DNA from 3 places in the Verrucosispora sp. TAA-831 genome. Region 2 is predicted to be linked to each of the others. Evidence: riboswitches for the same ligand, from Rfam matches in the RefSeq annotation. Region 2 holds a riboswitch; each other region holds the start of a gene.
The links. A riboswitch is a leader RNA that binds a small molecule or an ion and turns the genes downstream of it on or off. The one in region 2 is predicted to bind S-adenosylmethionine.
Positions count from the first base shown of each region.

Region 1: linked by a shared signal. The riboswitch ahead of ACQVFL_RS18410 (aminotransferase class V-fold PLP-dependent enzyme) and the one ahead of ACQVFL_RS13870 (ABC transporter substrate-binding protein) in region 2 are both predicted to bind S-adenosylmethionine.
Region 3: linked by a shared signal. The riboswitch ahead of thrC (threonine synthase) and the one ahead of ACQVFL_RS13870 (ABC transporter substrate-binding protein) in region 2 are both predicted to bind S-adenosylmethionine.

Region 1 is NZ_CP192240.1:4,096,805-4,102,558, reverse strand. Features, by position in the region: gene dmpG (4-hydroxy-2-oxovalerate aldolase) at 1-710, shown strand, start outside; gene ACQVFL_RS18430 (2-keto-4-pentenoate hydratase) at 707-1,438, shown strand; gene ACQVFL_RS18425 (RidA family protein) at 1,498-1,884, shown strand; gene ACQVFL_RS18420 (NmrA/HSCARG family protein) at 1,957-2,847, opposite strand; gene ACQVFL_RS18415 (TetR/AcrR family transcriptional regulator) at 2,935-3,471, shown strand; SAM riboswitch class IV at 3,822-3,941, shown strand; gene ACQVFL_RS18410 (aminotransferase class V-fold PLP-dependent enzyme) at 3,994-5,223, shown strand; gene ACQVFL_RS18405 (GMC oxidoreductase) at 5,244-5,754, opposite strand, start outside.
Region 2 is NZ_CP192240.1:3,070,820-3,076,573, forward strand. Features, by position in the region: gene ACQVFL_RS13855 (ABC transporter permease) at 1-651, shown strand, start outside; gene ACQVFL_RS13860 (amino acid ABC transporter ATP-binding protein) at 726-1,457, opposite strand; gene ACQVFL_RS13865 (amino acid ABC transporter permease) at 1,454-2,236, opposite strand; gene ACQVFL_RS13870 (ABC transporter substrate-binding protein) at 2,272-3,114, opposite strand; SAM riboswitch class IV at 3,381-3,493, opposite strand; gene ACQVFL_RS13875 (urease subunit gamma) at 3,787-4,089, shown strand; gene ACQVFL_RS13880 (urease subunit beta) at 4,086-4,448, shown strand; gene ACQVFL_RS13885 (urease subunit alpha) at 4,445-5,754, shown strand, end outside.
Region 3 is NZ_CP192240.1:6,181,784-6,187,537, reverse strand. Features, by position in the region: gene ACQVFL_RS27580 (alpha/beta fold hydrolase) at 1-1,032, shown strand, start outside; gene ACQVFL_RS27575 (ABC transporter permease) at 1,032-1,928, shown strand; gene ACQVFL_RS27570 (DUF4232 domain-containing protein) at 1,918-2,616, opposite strand; gene ACQVFL_RS27565 (DoxX family protein) at 2,995-3,444, shown strand; SAM riboswitch class I at 3,639-3,774, shown strand; gene thrC (threonine synthase) at 3,784-5,070, shown strand; gene ACQVFL_RS27555 (N-acetyltransferase family protein) at 5,353-5,754, shown strand, end outside.

The DNA of each region.
Region 1 (5,754 bases), 1.0 Mb from region 2:
ACTGCACCGAGGCGGACATCTCCGCCCAGCACATCGGATGGGCCCGCGACAACGGCATGGACGTGTCCGGGTTCCTGATGATGGCGCACATGAACGACCCGGCGGCACTGGCGGCGCAGGCGAAACTGATGGAGTCCTACGGCGCGCACTGCGTCTACGTCACCGACTCCGGCGGTCGGCTGCTGACCCGGGACGTCGCCGAACGCGTCGACGCGTACCGCCAGGTCCTCGACCCGGCCACGCAGATCGGCATCCACGCGCACCACAACCTGTCCCTCGGCGTGGCCAACAGCGTCGCCGCCGTGGAGCACGGCACCACCCGGGTCGACGCCTCCCTGGCCGGGCACGGCGCCGGCGCCGGCAACGCACCCCTGGAGGTGTTCGCGGCCGTCGCCGAACTCCACGGCTGGGACCACGGCTGCGACGTGTTCGCGCTGATGGACGCCGCCGACGACCTGGTCCGGCCGGTGCAGGACCGGCCGGTCCGGGTCGACCGGGAAACGCTGAGCCTGGGCTACGCGGGGGTCTACTCCAGCTTCCTGCGTCATGCCGAGCGGGCCTCGCAGCGCTACGGGATCGACGTCCGCTCGATCCTCGTCGAACTGGGTCGCCGCCGCATGGTCGGCGGACAGGAGGACATGATCGTCGACGTCGCCCTCGACCTGGTCGCCGCCACCGACCGGACCACCGCGACCGGAGGAAGCCGATGAGCACCACCGACCACCTCGCCCGACGCCTCGACGCCGCGGCGACCAGCCGTACCGCCATCCCGCAGCTCGGCACCGACACCGCGCTGGACGTACCCACCGCCTACCGGGTGCAGCAGGCCGTGGTCGATCACCGGCTCTCGCGCGGTGAACGTCCCGTCGGACTGAAGCTCGGGCTGACCAGCCGGGCCAAGATGGCGCAGATGGGCGTCGACGAGGTCATCTGGGGTCGGCTCACCGACGCCATGCACATTCCCGACGGCGGCACGCTCCGACTGGCCGCCCACATCCACCCCAAGGTCGAACCGGAGGTCGCCTTCCTCGTCCACGGTGGTGCGATCACGGCGGTCGCGCCGGCCCTCGAGGTGATCGACTCGCGGTACGTCGACTTCCGCTTCACCCTGCCCGAGGTCATCGCCGACAACACCTCCGCGAGCGGCTTCGTCCTCGGCGCCTGGCAACCGCTGCCGGACGGGATCGACAACCTCGGCGTACTGCTGGAGGTGGACGGGCGACCCGTGCAGATCGGATCCACGGCCGCGATCCTCGGCGACCCCCGCCGGGCGCTCGCCGAAGCGGTCCGGCTCGCCGCCGCCAGCGGTGTGGACCTGGCCAACGGCGTGATCCTGCTCGCCGGTGCGGCCACCGCCGCCGTGCCGCTGCGGGCCGGATCCCACGTCCGGGTCACCGTCGACACGCTCGGCACCGCGTCCCTGCGGGTCGCGTCGTGACCCCACACAACGAGAACGGCGCCCGACGCGACCGTCGGCCCGACGGTGTGGTGCCCGGCATGGCCACGCCGCGCGGCCGCTTCCCGCACGTCAAGGTCGTCGGCGACCTGATCTTCGTCTCGGGTACGTCGAGCCGTCGGCCGGACAACACGATCGTCGGCGCCGCAGCGGACCCGATGGGCGTCACCGACCTCGACATCCGCGCGCAGACCCGCGCCGTCATCGACAACATCCGCGACATCCTGCACTCCGTCGGGGCCGACCTCGACGACCTCGTCCAGCTCACCACCTACCTGGTCAACATGAACGACTTCGGCGGCTACAACGAGGTCTACGCCGAGTACTTCGACGAGACCGGGCCCACCCGCACCACCGTGGCCGTGCACCAGCTGCCCCATCCGCACCTGCTCATCGAGATCCAGGCGGTGGCCCGACGGCCGTCCTGACCTCGACCCGGGTGGGTGACCTCGTCGGGCTTGCCGGGCCGGCCGTCCGCAGCCGGCCCGGCACCCGAGCGGTCAGGTGAGGGCGCGGCGGGCCCAGGTGCGGAAGTCCGTGGTGGGCAGGCCGAGTGCCTGGGCGATCTCCGGTCGAGCGGGGGTGCCGTTCTCGTTGATCTGCTCGACGACCTTGACCATGAACGGCGGCAGGCCGCGCGTGACCGCTTCCTGCGGGGTGAGGACCGGCGCGGTGACGGTCCGGCCGGTGACCTCGCTGAGGATCGCGGCGACCTCGGTCATGGTCCGCATGTCACCGGCGAGTTCCACCTCCTTACCGTCCAGCGTGCCCGATCCGGTGAAGGCGGTCGCCGCAGCCGCACCGATGTCGTCGACGGCGATCCAGGCGATGCGGGTGTCCGCGGCGAAGCCGGTGACGATGGTGCCGCTGGACCAGTCGCCGAACAGGAAGGACTTCTCCAGCAGGTTCTCCATGAAGGTCGCGGGCTTGAGGACGGTCCAGCGGGCGAATCCGCTGCTGCGGACCGCTTCGTCGATTGCTGCCTTGCTCTCCCAGTAGTGCCGGTCCCAACGGCCCTCGGCCCAGCCCGGCTGGTTGCGGTGGAAGTCACCGGCACCGGCGACGCTGCTGTGGACGAACTGCGGCACCCCGGCCCTGCGGGCGGCCTCGACGAGGTGCCGCCCTCGGCGCAGCTCGGCATCGCCCTGCAGATCGGTGAGATCCGGGAAGGGGATGGAGAAGACGCCGTCCGCTCCGCGCGCTGCGGCGAGGAGCGAGGCGGGATCGTCCAGGTCGCCCCGGACCAGTTCGGCTCCTCGGTCGCGGAGGGCGAGTGCGGCCGCGCTGGTGGTGTCGCGGACCAGGGCGCGTACCGCGACGCCCCGGTCGAGCAGTGCCCGGGCGGTGGATCCGCCCTGCTTGCCGGTGGCGCCGATGACAAGGACGGCCATGTCTCCTCCTCGGAACAAGTGGGGTGGCACCCCACTTCCTGTCGGTTACGATATGGGGGGTAACCCCACTTATTCAAACGGCAGGCGATGAGAGCTGACGCACAACGCAACCGCGCGCTGATCGTCACGGCGGCCAGCGAGGCGGTCGCCCGGGACGGCGCGTACGCGTCGCTGGAGGAGATCGCCCGAGCCGCCGGCGTGGGCTCGGCGACCCTGCACCGGCACTTCCCGTCCCGCTGGGCGTTGCTGGAGGCGGTCTTCCACGACCGGGTCGAAGCGCTCTGTGCCCGCGCCGGTGAGCTGTCGACCGGGCCGGACGCCCGCCAGGCGCTGACGACCTGGCTGTGCGAGCTGGCGGTCTACAGCACGACCACCCGCGGCCTGGTCACCTCCCTGCTCAGGGCGCCCCAGGAGAGCGAGTCCTGCTCCGCGATGCTCGTGACGGCGGGCGAACCGCTGCGGCGCCGAGCCGCCGAGGAAGGGACCGTACGCGCGGACGTCGAGATGATCGACCTGGTGACCCTCGTCAAGGCGATCGCACTGGCGGCGGAATCGACGAGTGCGGCCGAGGCGGAGCGGCTGGTGCGACTCGCCCTGGAAGGAATGAGCCCGTCCCGGCGGTGAACCCACGCAGAGGACGACGACGCCGCCCGGTGTTTCGTCAGCCGGGCGGCCCGGCCTCGACAGGGCCGCCCGGCTCACCTGCTGCGCGTCGGCCGGACCGAGCCGCCCGATGCTGGTCGCGCCGTCGACGAGGTGACCGAAAGTGCTTCGCGAAGTTGACAGGCGATCCACTGGTTCGTCCATCATGGAGTGTGCTGTTCACCGTGGTGGAGTCGATCGGCGGCGCGTGACCGTGACCGGTGCGGCGAGGGGCGACTCAAGGGGGCTGTCGCGTGTCGTACGAACAGGGACATGCTGGGCGCGCCACGGGCCCTAGCGGGCGGGCTTGCCGGTGTGGCAACATCGGCAGCGGTCAAGAGTGTCAGCGTCAAGGCCCCGGCCTGCTGACCGGCAACCCTCGTATATCCGCGGTGGGGTGCCTCCGGGTGAGACCAGGCCGTCGGCGACCGCCGCAGCGGCAAGCGCGGACCCCCACGGGTCCACTGTTACCTGAGGACCACTGTGCCCACGATCGCTCCTGCCGTGCTCGGCGACGACCTGCCGGTCCGCCTCGCCGACGGCACCACCGCCGCGTACGCCAACCTCGACTACGCCGCCACCGCACCCTGTCTCGCCGAGGTCGCCGAGGCGGTGACCGAGCTGCTGCCCTGGTACGCCAGCGTGCACCGGGGTGCCGGTGCTGCGTCGCGCCGATGCACGCTGGCCTACGAGCAGTCCCGTCAGACCGTCGCGGACTTCCTCGACATCCGGCCGGACGACCACGTGATCTTCACCCGGAACACCACCGATGCGATGAACCTGCTCGCCCGGGCCCTGCCACCGCACACCACCGTGGTGACCTGGGCCGGCGAGCACCACGCGAACCTTCTGGCCTGGCCGCGCGTGCACCGCCTGCCGGTGCCCACCGACCTGCCCGAGGTGACGTCCGGGCTGACCCGTGCACTGGCCGACCTGGGCAGCGCGGGGCCGGTGCTGGTGGCGGTCACCGGCGCCTCCAACGTCACCGGAGAGGTCTGGCCGATAGCCGACATCGCGGAGATCGCGCATCGGCACGGCGCGCGGATCGCCGTCGACGCCGCACAGTTGGCCCCGCACCGCGCGGTCTCCATGACCCGCGACGACATCGACTACCTGGCGCTGTCCGGGCACAAGCTGTACGCGCCGTTCGGCACGGGAGTCCTGGCCGGCCGAGCCGACTGGCTCGACGCCGCCGACCCGTACCTGTCCGGTGGCGGGGCCACCCGGCACGTCGGTGACGAGCCCGCCGACGTGCAGTGGCAGACCGGTCCGGCGCGACACGAGGCCGGCACGCCGAACCTGCTGGGCGCGGTCGCGCTCGCCGCCGCCTGCGCCACGATCTCCGCCGCCGCGCCGGACGTTCTCGCCCGCCACGAGCAGGAGCTGCTGACCCGGCTGCGCGACGGCCTCGCCGCCCTGCCGCAGGTGGCGGAACTGCGCACGTTCGACGCCGATCACGACCGGGTCGGCATCGTCAGCTTTACCGTCGCCGACCGGCGGGCAGCCGACGTCACCCACCGCCTCTCCACCGAGTACGGGATCGGCGTACGCGACGGCTTGTTCTGCGCCCACCCGCTCAGCCGGAGGTTGCTGGCCGGCGCCGCCGCGCGGCTCGGCCGCCCGACCGACGGGTACGCGATCCGGGCCAGCATCGGCATCGGCACGACCGCCGAGCACGTCGACCGACTCCTGCACGGGCTACGCGAGATCGTGACCTCGCCTGCGGAGCAGTAAGCCGTCCTCGGGGTGTGCCGTCAGGTGCTGAGGTGTGCGGCGAGGCGCAGCGCCAGCGCCGCAAGCGTCAGCGTCGGGTTGGCCGCCGGTGAGTTGGGGAAGACGGAGAGGTCGCAGACGTAGAGGTTGCGGTGGCCCCGGACACGCAGGTTCTCGTCGACCACTCCCGGACGCTGCCGACCGGGTGTGACGCGCCCCATCCGCATCGTGCCGACCTCGTGCGACACCCCGCCGAGCGGAGCCCAGAGCTGCTCGTACACGTCGCCGCCGAAGGCGCGGACGACATCGGCGGCGATTTTGTCGAGAGCGGCCTGGACCTGGTCGGCTCGCGGGCTGGAATGGATGCGGATGGTGGGCAGCGCGGTCGGCTTCGCACCCTCCGGCCGGGACTCGGTCCGGGTCACGGCGTTCTGCTCGACCAGCGGCGCCTCGACCATGAACACCAGCTCGCCCGGCATCTTCCCGTCGATCGTCGCCAGGTCCGCGCCGGTGAACTCCAGGGCGTTGACGAACCGGAACTGGTTGAGGTTC
Region 2 (5,754 bases):
GACGCGATGATCGCCGAGAACCCGGCAGCGGCCGAGGCGATCGCCCAGCTCGGCGGCGGGGCGGAACTCGTCGACGCGTACCTGGCGGCGATCCTCGGCCTGTACGCGTTGACCATCGGCGCGTACGCCGTGCAGGCCCTGCTGCGGACGCGCAACGACGAATCCGACGGCATCCTGGAGGCGCTGCTGGCCACGGCGGTGAGCCGGACCCGGTGGCTCGGGATCCAGGTGGGTGCCGCCGTGCTCGGCGCGGTGCTGCTGGTGCTGCTGGCCGGTCTCACCACCGGGCTCGGGTACGGCCTGGCGGCCGGTGACCCGATCGGCTGGACGGTCGAGCTGGGCGGCGCGGCGCTGCTGCGGCTGCCCGCACTGCTGGTGCTCGTCGGGGTGGTGACCGCCCTGTTCGGTGCGGTACCCCGCTGGTCGGTGGCGTCGAGCTGGGCGGTGCTGATCGCCTTCCTGCTGCTCGGGCAGTTGGGCGCGGTGCTGGAGTTGCCGCAGGCGGCGCTGAACCTGTCGCCCTTCACCCACGTGCCGTCGGTGCCCGCCGCCGACCTCAGGGTGCTGCCCCTGGTGGTGCTCACCGCCGTGGCGGCCGTGCTGCTGGCGTTCGGAGTGGGCGCGTTCCGGCGGCGCGATACTCCGACCTGAGGTGAAAGGAGGGGACCCCTGCTAACGCCTCGTGCATAGCAGGGGTCCCCTCCTTTCACCGCCGCCGCCCCGCGCTACAGCACCTGCGAAAGGAACCGGCGCAGGCGCGGGTGCTCGGCCGACTCGAAGATCGCGGTCGGCTCGCCGGCCTCCAGCACCACCCCGGCGTCCATGAACGCGACGGTGTCGGCGACCTCGCGCGCGAAACCCATCTCGTGGGTCACCACCACCATGGTCATGCCCTGCGAGGAGAGGTCCGCCATCAACGCCAGCACGCCCTTGACCAGCTCCGGGTCCAGCGCCGAGGTGGCCTCGTCGAAGAGCATCACCTGCGGCTGCATGGCCAGCGCCCGGGCGATGGCCACCCGCTGCTGCTGCCCGCCGGACAGGTGCGCCGGGCGGGCGTCGGCCTTCGCGGCCAGCCCCACCCGGTCCAGGTGGGTACGGGCCACCGCCACCGCCTCGTCCTCGCCGAGCTTGCGGATGCGCCGCAACGCGACGGTGATGTTGCGCAGCACGCTCATGTGCGGGAACAGGTTGAACTGCTGGAACACCATGCCGACCCGTTGCCGCAGGGCGTCCGGGTCGTCGCGCAGCACACTGCGCCCGTCCAGCAGCACGTCGCCCCGGTCCGGTTCGAGCAGCCGGTTGACGGTCCGCAGCAGCGTCGACTTGCCGGACCCGGACGGGCCGATCACGCAGGCGGTCGCGCCGCGCGCGACGTCCAGGTCCACCCCGCGCAGCACCTGGTGACGGCCGAAGGCCAGGTGCACGTCGCGCAGGCTCAGGCTGACCGAGGTGCTCATCGTTGGTTGCCTCCGGCGGCGCCGGGCAGCGCCAGGTCGAGGTCGTCGGGATCGTCACCGGCCGGTCCGGTCGCCGGTCGGCCGTGCCGCAGCCGCCGATCGATCCAGTTGACGACGTGCGTCAGCGGCACGGTAAGCGTCAGATAGAAGAGCCCGGCCAGCAGCAACGCCGACTGGTTGCCGGTGTTGGCCGCGTAGTCCTGCCCGATCCGGAACAGCTCCCGCTGGCTGGCCAGCAGACCGAGGAAGTAGACCAGGCTGGAGTCCTTGATCAGTGCGATGAGCTGGTTCACCCAGGCCGGTAGGACCCGCCGGACACCCTGCGGGATCACCACCACCCGCATCGCCTCCCACCAGGAGAAACCGAGCGCGCGGGCGGCCTCCACCTGGGTCGCCTCCACGGACTGGATGCCGGAGCGGAAGATCTCCCCGATGTACGCCGCCGCGATCAGCGACAGCGCCAGGATCCCCAGCGGGTACGGGTTCGGCCCCCACACCTGCATGCCCAACGGCGCCAGGCCGACCCCGATCAGCAGGATCGTCGCCGCCGCCGGCAGGCCACGGAACACGTCGGTGTAGACCCGGGCGGGCCACCGCAACCAGCGGGTACGCGAGATGCCCGCGACGGCCAGCACGATGCCCATGGCCGAGCCGAGCAGGGCGGCGGTGACCGCCAGGATCAGCGTGTTCGGCAACCCGACGGTGATCATCTCGGGCAGCGCCTCGCGCATCGACTCCCAGTCGAAGAACGTCTCCCACAGGGTGCGCAACGGATCCACGGTCGACCTCCGCCCTACTCGCTCGTCGTCCTACCTCAGGAGGCGGCCGGTGCCGACACGTCGCCGCTGCCCGGGGTGAAGTCGGCCGGGATCGGCCGCCCCGGGTAGTACTGCTCCTGGAGTCGGGTCCAGGTGCCGTCGGCGATGACCTCGTCCAGGGCCCGGTTGAGCGCCTCGCGCAGCGGGTCGTTGCCCTTGGCGACCGCGTATGCGGTGGGTGCCGGGCTGAGCTCCTTCGCCGCGACCTTGATCTTGCCGCCGCTGTCGGCGGCGGTCTTCTCGCCGATCTCGGCCGGGGCGATCCAGGCGTCCGCGGTGCCGGCCTTGAGCTGGTTGATCGCGCCGTTGTAGTCCGGCACCCGCACCGGGTCGAGGCCGCGCCCGGTGGCGTAGTCGTCCTGGACGGTGCCCTGCACGACCACCACCCGCTTGCCGGACAGCTCGTCGAAGCCGGTCAGCGTCGATCCGGCGGGCACGTCGAGCCCGAAGTACCCGAAGTCGTAGCCGTTGCCGAAGTCGACCGTCTTCTTCCGCGCCTCGGTGATCGTGATCGAGGAGCTGCCGACGTCGAACTTACGGTTGTTGACCTGGGCCAGCAGGCCGGAGAAGTCGGTGCCGACGAACTCCACCCGCAGGCCGAGCTTGTCGGCGGCGGCGACCAGCAGGTCGTTGTCGAACCCGGTGAACTGGCCGTCCTTGAGATAGACGTTCGGCGGCGCGTCGGTGAGCGTGCCGGCCCGCAGCACCCCCGGCTGGAGCAGGTTGTACGGGTTGTCGGCGGTCTCGCCGTCCGAGCCGCACGCGGTGAGGGCGGTGGCGGCGAGCACGGCGGTGACGCCGACGGCGACGGCCCGGGTCAGGGCGGGAAGGAAGCGCACAGGTGTCTCCTGGATGAACGGCGGCGGGCACGCACGTGCCACGCCGACGGTCCGCCGTGGGACGGACCGTGAGGGGTGGGAAAACGGAACGGGGCTGGTCGTCCGACCGGGCAGGTCGGCGGCCGGGTAGCGACGCAGGTCAGCTACACGCGGCGCTGCACACCCGCATCATGTCGACGTGCCGACGCCGGGTCAGATCCCGGCAGGCCACCGGTCGACAGCGGTAAGGCATGGTTCTCCTCAAGGTCGTGATGACCTGGGACACCAGGCCACGCTTGCACCGGAGGTCGCTCCGATGCCTGGTCCTCACCCGGGGCACCCCTGCGCGGACGAGGGTTGCCGGCCAGCGAGCCGGGGCTTGACGCTGGCGCTCTTGACCTGTCGCCGAGGCTAGCAGCCGGTGACGGGGCAGCGTCCACCCGTTATGACGACCCTCACGCGGGGTGTTGCCCGCCGCCCGCGTGATCCCTTACGGTCTGCTCAGCGGTGGGCGGTGCGGTCCGCATCCGACCCGACACCGCCGGTGGTCCGCCACGCGGACCGGGGAGGTGGAAACCCCGGGGCCCGCGCACGTGGCGGTCGGACCGGCGGGCGAACCCCGACCGGCGGTCGGCGCGTCGAGGCGCCGGGCCGACGGTGTCCGGGGGCGCGGACACCCACCGGGAGCACCCCGTGTATCTCACCCCGCACGAGCAGGACCGCCTGCTCGTCCACGTGGCGGCGGACGTCGCCCGGCGCCGCCGCGAACGCGGCCTGCGTCTCAACTACCCGGAAGCCGTCGCGGTGCTCACCGCCTTCCTCCTCGAAGGCGCGCGCGACGGGGCGTCCGTGGTCGACCTGATGGCCTCCGGCCGCACCGTGCTGACCCGGGACGACGTGCAGGACGGCATCCCCGAGTTGCTGAGGGAGGTGCAGGTGGAGGCGACGTTCCCGGACGGCACCAAGCTGGTGACGGTGCACCACCCGATCCCGTGATCCCCGGGGAGATCCTGCCGGCCGCCGGGCCGGTGGAGATCAACGCCGGTCGTCCGGTGACCACGCTGCTCGTGGTGAACACCGGCGACCGGCCGGTGCAGGTCGGGTCGCACTACCACTTCGCCGAGGCCAACCCGGCCCTGGACTTCGACCGGGCCGCCGCCTGGGGGCAGCGTCTGGCCGTACCGGCCGGGACGTCCGTGCGTTTCGAACCGGGCGTGAGCCGCACCGTGGATCTGGTGCCGCTGAGCGGCGCGCGGATCGTCCCCGGCCTGCGCGGCGAGTGCGCCGGCTCACTGGACCCGACCCCGACGGCGGTGTCTCACGGCGGCGCGCAGCGGAGCGGAGGGACGGCATGAGCATGGTGGAGCGGGAGCGCTACGTCGCGCTCTACGGGCCGAGCACCGGTGACCGGATCCGGTTGGCCGACACGAACCTGCTGATCGAGGTCGAGCACGACCACTGTGCCGGCGGTGACGAGGCGGTCTTCGGCGGCGGCAAGGTGATCCGCGAGTCGATGGGCCAGTCCCGGGCCACCCGGGCCGAGGGCGCGCTGGACACCGTCGTCACCGGCGCGGTGGTCCTCGACCACTGGGGCGTGGTCAAGGCCGACGTGGGGATCCGCGACGGGCGGATCGTGGCGCTGGGTCGGGCGGGCAACCCGGACACCATGGACGGTGTCCATCCGGATCTGGTGATCGGCCCGGCGACCGAGGTGATCGCCGGCAACGGTCGGATCCTCACCGCCGGGGCGGTCGACACCCACGTGCACCTCATCTGCCCGCAGGTCGTCACTGAGGCGCTGGCCGGTGGGGTCACCACCCTGGTCGGTGGTGGCACCGGACCGGCCGAGGGCACCCGCGCCACCACCGTCACACCGAACGCCTGGCACCTGGCCCGGATGCACGAGGCCCTGGACGCGTTCCCGGTCAACGTCCTGCTGCTCGGAAAGGGCAACACGGTCTCCACCGAGGCGCTCTGGGAGCAGTTGCGGGCCGGTGCGGGCGGTTTCAAGCTGCACGAGGACTGGGGCACCACCCCGGCGGCGATCGACGCGTGCCTGCGGGTCGCGGACGCCTCGGGCGTGCAGGTCTCCATCCACACCGACACCCTCAACGAGGCCGGGTTCGTCGCGGACACCCTGCGGGCGATCGGCGGTCGGGCGATCCACTCGTACCACACCGAGGGGGCCGGGGGCGGACACGCGCCGGACATCATCACCGTCGCCGGGGAACCGAACGTACTGCCGTCGTCGACCAACCCGACCCGCCCGTACACCCGCAACACGCTGGCCGAGCACCTCGACATGCTGATGGTCTGCCACCATCTGAACCCGGCGGTGCCGGAGGACCTGGCGTTCGCGGAGAGCCGGATCCGACCGTCCACGATGGCCGCCGAGGACCTGCTGCACGACCTCGGCGCGATCTCCATCATCGGCTCGGACTCGCAGGCGATGGGCCGGGTCGGCGAGGTCGTGCTGCGGACCTGGCAGAGCGCGCACGTGATGAAGGCGCGGGTGGGGGCGTTGGCCGGTGACGGTGCCGCCGACAACCACCGGGCCCGGCGGTACGTGGCGAAGTACACCATCTGCGCGGCCATGGCCAACGGGCTCGACCACGAGATCGGCTCGGTCGAGTCGGGCAAGCTCGCCGATCTGGTGCTCTG
Region 3 (5,754 bases), 3.1 Mb from region 2:
TGGGTGCTGGTCGGGCTGATCGCCGCGATCGTGATCGGGCTCGTCGTGCTCGTGGCCGTGCTGCGCCTGCGGCACCGCCGCCAGGACACCTCGATCCATCCCGAGTACGCGGACACCCCGCTGGCCGTGCGCCATCTGCGCAAGGAGTACGCCGACGGCTTCGTGGCCGTCTCCGAGGTGGACTTCGAGGTGCACCCCGGTCAGGTGGTCGGCCTACTCGGGCCCAACGGTGCCGGCAAGACCACCACCCTGCGGGTGCTGATGGGGCTGACCCAGCCGACGGCCGGGGAGATCTACGTCTTCGGGCATCGGCTGGTGCCGGGATCGCCGGTGCTCTCCCGGATCGGCGCGCTCGTCGAGGGGCCCGGCTTCCTGCCGCACCTGTCCGGTCTGGAGAACCTCAGGGCGTACTGGCGGGCGACCGGGCGGCCGGAGGCCGACGCGCACTTCGCACAGGCGCTGGAGATCGCCGGGCTGGGCTCGTCGGTGCACCGGCGGGTCCGCAAGTACAGCCACGGCATGCGGCAACGGTTGGCCATCGCCCAGGCCATGCTCGGCCTGCCCGAGCTGCTGGTGCTCGACGAGCCGACCGACGGGCTGGACCCGCCGCAGATCGCCGAGATGCGTCGGGTGCTCCAGCGGTACGCCACCGACGGCCGCGCGGTGCTGGTCTCCAGCCACCTGCTCGCCGAGGTGGAACAGACCTGCACGCACGCCGTGGTGGTCAACAAGGGCCGGATCGTGGCCTCCGGGCCGGTGGAGGACATCGTCGGCGACTCGCCGAGCGTGCTGTTCGAGGTGAGCGACCCGCGCGCGGCCCGGGACGTGCTCAACGACCTCGGCGGCGTACGGGTGCTGGACGACGCCGACGGGCACCTGGTGGTGGACACCAACGGCACCGCCCGCAGCGAGGTGGTCGCCGAACTGGTGCGGGCCGGTATCGGGGTGGACCGGGTGGTGCCCCGGCGCCGCCTGGAGGACGCGTTCCTCGCCCTGGTGGGCGAGAACTCTCGGGGAAGCGGGGACCGGTGATGGCGGGATCGACCGTGCCGACGCGGGAGGAGTCCGAGGTGGCTCCGTCGGGCGCCGCCGCCGGCTACCGGCCGTCGAGGACGCTGCCGTTCGGTGCCGAGTTCCGCCGACAGGCGGCGCGGCGGCGCACCCAGTTGGCGCTCGGCTTCATGGTGCTGCTGCCGTTGATCATCCTGATCGCGTTCCAGTTCGACTCGGGTGACGACGACAACGGCCGGGGCGAGTTCGGCAGCCTCGTCTCGTTCGCCACCTCCGGCGGGCTGAACTTCACCCTGTTCACCATCTTCGTCTCCGCCTCGTTCCTGCTGGTCGTGGTGGTGGCGCTGTTCTGCGGCGACACGGTGGCCAGCGAGGCGAGCTGGGGCAGCCTGCGTTACCTGTTGGCGGTGCCGGTGCCCCGGGCCCGGCTGCTGACGGTGAAGCTGCTGGTGGCGCTCGCGTACTCGGCGTTCGCGCTGGTGCTGCTCGCCGGCACGGCCCTGCTGATCGGCACCCTGCGGTACGGCTGGTCACCGCTGCGTAGCACGGTCGCCGCGCAGCTCGAACCCGGCGAGGGGCTGCTCCGCCTGCTGGCGGTGCTCGGCTACCTGGCGGTCGTGCTGCTGGTCGTCGCCGGTCTGGCGTTCCTGCTCTCGGTGGTCACCGACGCCGCGCTGGGCGCGGTGGGCGGTGCGGTGCTGCTGTGGATCCTCTCCAGCATCCTCGACCAGATCACCGCGCTCGGCGCGATCCGGTCGTTCCTGCCGACCCACTACAGCACCGCCTGGCTGGGGCTGCTCTCCACGCCCGTGCAGACCGACGACATCGTCCGAGGGGCCATCTCGGCGATCTGCTACGCCACCCTGTTCTGGGGGCTCGCCTTCTGGCGCTTCACCCGCAAGGACATCACGAGCTGAGTGCGGCGTCGACGCCGTCGTCCGCCGAATCGGTGGGCGTCGGTGTCGGGCCCGTCCGCTTCTTCCAGGCGCTGACTCCGATCCGGTCGGTGTTGCCGAGGTCGATCGGCCCCTCCATGTCGAGTACCTGCCCCGGCTGCCCCTTGCCCGCCGCGATCTCCACCCGCGTGGCCTCGGTGGCGGCCACGGTCGGGTCGTCGACCAGGTTGCGCCAGATCACGGCAGCTCCGGCCGCGTCGCCCGGTGCCACCACCAGTCGCCGGGGTGGGTCGTCGAAGCCCGAGGCGATCCCGGCCGCCCCGGGGACCACCCGGACGCTGAGCGGTCGCCCCTCGCCGTCGTAGAGCCGTAACGCCGGATAGCCGTGCAGCGGGTACGGCCGGTCGCCGCAGTTGACCAGTTCGACGCCCATCGCCCGGAGCCCCATGGCCGCGCTGACACCGAGGTAGCGGATCCGTACGCCGGACTCGGGGCAGACCTCCGGCCCGGCCGAGGTCGGTGCCGGGGCGGTGGCCGCGCCGAGCGGCTCCGGCGGCGGGTCGCCCGGGGCGTTGTGCGACGCGTCGGTCGGCGCGCAGCCGGCGAGCATCGTGACGGCGGTCAGCAGCGCGGCGTGCCGCGTACGCCGGTCACCCGGGCCGTGTCTCGGGGTCGTCTCCGGAATCGATCCCCCGTGGATGTCTCGCATCGGGCCATCGTCGCATCACGGTGCTCGATCGCTCGCCCGGCTGTCGGCGTGGCGAGGCGGGTGGTTCGGGAGGGCGTCGCGGTCGGCCGGGGGCCGCTCGGTGTACCGGCTGGTGGGACGACGGTGGCCGCTTCCGGACCCGGGTGGGCGCGCGGCTCCGGCTCGGATGACCGCGACTTGTTGCGGTCACATGTCCAGGGTGTACAGGGAGTCGTTACGGAGGGTGATCGAAACGATCTTCGTCGAGGGGGGTTCCTTCGGAAGTTCCAGTCGCTACCATCGATGTGGGAGCGTTCCCAAAGGAAGAGATTGCATCGACAAATATTTATCAATCCCGCATTCTGGTTGCCCTCGTCCATCCACAATGGAGGTTCCGGAATGCGTACTGACCGGTTCGGCGGGCCGGCCCTGTCCCTGTTCCGCATGGTCATCGGCCTGCTGTTTCTCTGCCACGGGTTGTCGTCTCTGTTCGGCGTCTTCGGCGGTGCCCGGGGGAGCGGTGAACCCGTCCCGCTCGGCACGTGGCCGGGCTGGTGGGCCGCGCTGATCCAGGCCGTCTGCGGCGCCCTGGTGCTCGTCGGTCTGCTCACCCGGCCGGCGGCCCTGGTGGCGTCGGGCTCGATGGCCTACGCCTACTTCGTCGTCCACCAGCCCGAGGCGCTGCTGCCGCTGCGCAACAACGGCGAGCTGTCCGTGCTGTTCTGCTGGTCGTTCCTGCTGATCGCGATACTCGGTCCGGGTAGCTGGGCGCTGGACAACCTGCTGCGCCAGCGCAACGGGGCCGCACTGGACGTGAAGGCGGCCGAACGCAGGTCCGTACCGGCCTGATCCGGCTGGTGCGGCGGCCAGGCCGACGCTCGTGCGCGACCCTGGACCGGGTCTCCTCCGGCACCGCCGGAGCCGTCCGGTCCAGGGTCGTCGCCGTCCCTCAGGCGGTGGCGGCGGTGAGGAATCGCTCACAGGCTGAGATCGAACGCTGACGAGCGCGGCGCGATTGCCTAGACTCGGCGGCACAACTGAATACCTCATCCAGAGGGGCTGAGGGATACGGCCCGACGACGCCCCGGCAACCACCCCACGCGCTCATCGCTGAGCGTCCCGTGGGGCAGGTGCCAATTCCGTCCCCGCCGCAGGGTGCGATGTGGGGGAAGATGAGAGGACTCGGACATGACGTCGACGCTCGCCCCTACCGGGATCGACACCACCGCCAGCCCCGCCCGCGCCCTGGTCTGCCGCGCCTGTTCGGCCCGCTACCCGTTGGCCGCGCAGCACGCCTGTTACGAGTGTTTCGGCCCGCTGGAGGTCGACTACGACCCGGCGGCCCTCGCCACCGTGACCCGCGAGCAGATCGAGGCGGGCCCGCAGAACATCTGGCGCTACGCGGCGCTGCTCCCCGCCGGGCAGGACCCGGCCACCCGGGTCAGCCTGGACCCCGGTTTCACGCCGCTGGTCGCCGCCGACCAGCTCGCCGCCGAGCTGGGCATCACCGGCCCGCTCTGGGTCAAGGACGACAGCGCCAACCCCACCCACTCGTTCAAGGACCGGGTCGTCTCGGTCGCGCTGACCGCCGCCCGGGCGCTCGGCTTCGCCCGGTTCGCCTGCGCCTCCACCGGCAACCTGGCCAACTCCGTCGCCGCCCACGCGGCCCGGGCCGGCACCCCGTCGGTGGTCTTCATCCCCAGTGACCTGGAGCAGGGCAAGGTCGTGACGACCGCCGTGTACGGCGGTGAGCTGGTCGCCATCGACGGCTCGTACGACGACGTGAACCGGCTCTGCGGCGAACTGGTGGAGACCGACGAGTTCGAGGACACCGCCTTCGTCAACGTCAACGTCCGGCCGTACTACGCCGAGGGGTCCAAGACGCTCGGCTACGAGGTCGCCGAGCAACTCGGCTGGCGGATTCCGGCCCAGGTCGTGATCCCGATGGCCTCCGGCGAACTGCTCACCAAGGTCGACAAGGCGTTCAGCGAGCTGGTCGAGATCGGCCTGGTCGAGGCACCGGCCGGCGGGTGGAAGGTCTTCGGTGCCCAGTCGGCCGGCTGCAACCCGATCGCCACCGCCCTGCACGGCGGCGGGGACACGATCACCCCGGTCAAGCCGACCGGGATCGCCAAGTCGCTCAACATCGGCGACCCGGCCGCCGGCCTGTACGCCCTGGAGGCGGTACGCCGTACCGGCGGCTGGATGGACTACGCCGACGACGACGAGATCCGTGCCGCCGTGCGGCTGCTGGCGCGTACCACCGGGGTCTTCGCGGAAACGGCCGGCGGGGTGACCGTCGCGGTGCTGCGCAAGCTGGTCGAGTCCGGAAAGTTGGACCCGACCGCGGAGACGGTGGTCTACAACACCGGCGAGGGGCTCAAGACGCTCGACGCGGTCGCGGGCGAGGTCGGACCGACCCACCGGATCAAGCCGTCGCTGCGGGCCGCCCGCGACGCCGGCCTGCTCGGCTGAGGCACACCGCGAACTCGTCGGCTGGTCGGCATGTTGCACGCCGACCGATCCGCCGGGTAACGGGCTTTTCGCGGTGAGTGCCGAAAACACGCCGTCGAGTACTTGACGGCAGGAACCGGGCGGCGCAAGATGCTTCGTGCGGGAGGGCGCTTCGCCGTAGACTTTCAGTCTTTACGACCCAGCGCCGGAGGCGTTGTGCGATCGTCCCTCCCGACCAAGCTTCCCGACGGGGCCAGCGAATAATCGCTGGCCCCGTCGCTCGTCGTCCCGCAGGCTGCGGAGATGGCCATCACCATCACCCCCTTCGGTGCCGACGACGAGTCGGCCATCGAGCAGGCGTTCCAGGTCGGTGCCGACTACAGCGCCGCGGAACTGCCGGACTACCCACCGTTCAGTCGGCAGCGGTTCGCCGCGCTGTTCCACCAACCGATGCCGGGCACCGAGACACTCGCACTGCTGGCCCACGTCGACGGCGTCGCCGCCGGATACCTGCTGCTCCACCTGCCGCAACTCGACAACACCGAGAACGCCTCGGCCGAGCTCGTCGTCCATCCGGACCACCGCCGCCAGGGGGTCGGTCGGGCGCTGTTCGAGCGCGGCCTGCGCGTGCTGCGGGAGCGTGGACGTAAACGGGTCAGCGCGATGAGCCGGGCACACCTGCGCGGCGAGCCCCACCAGCCGGGT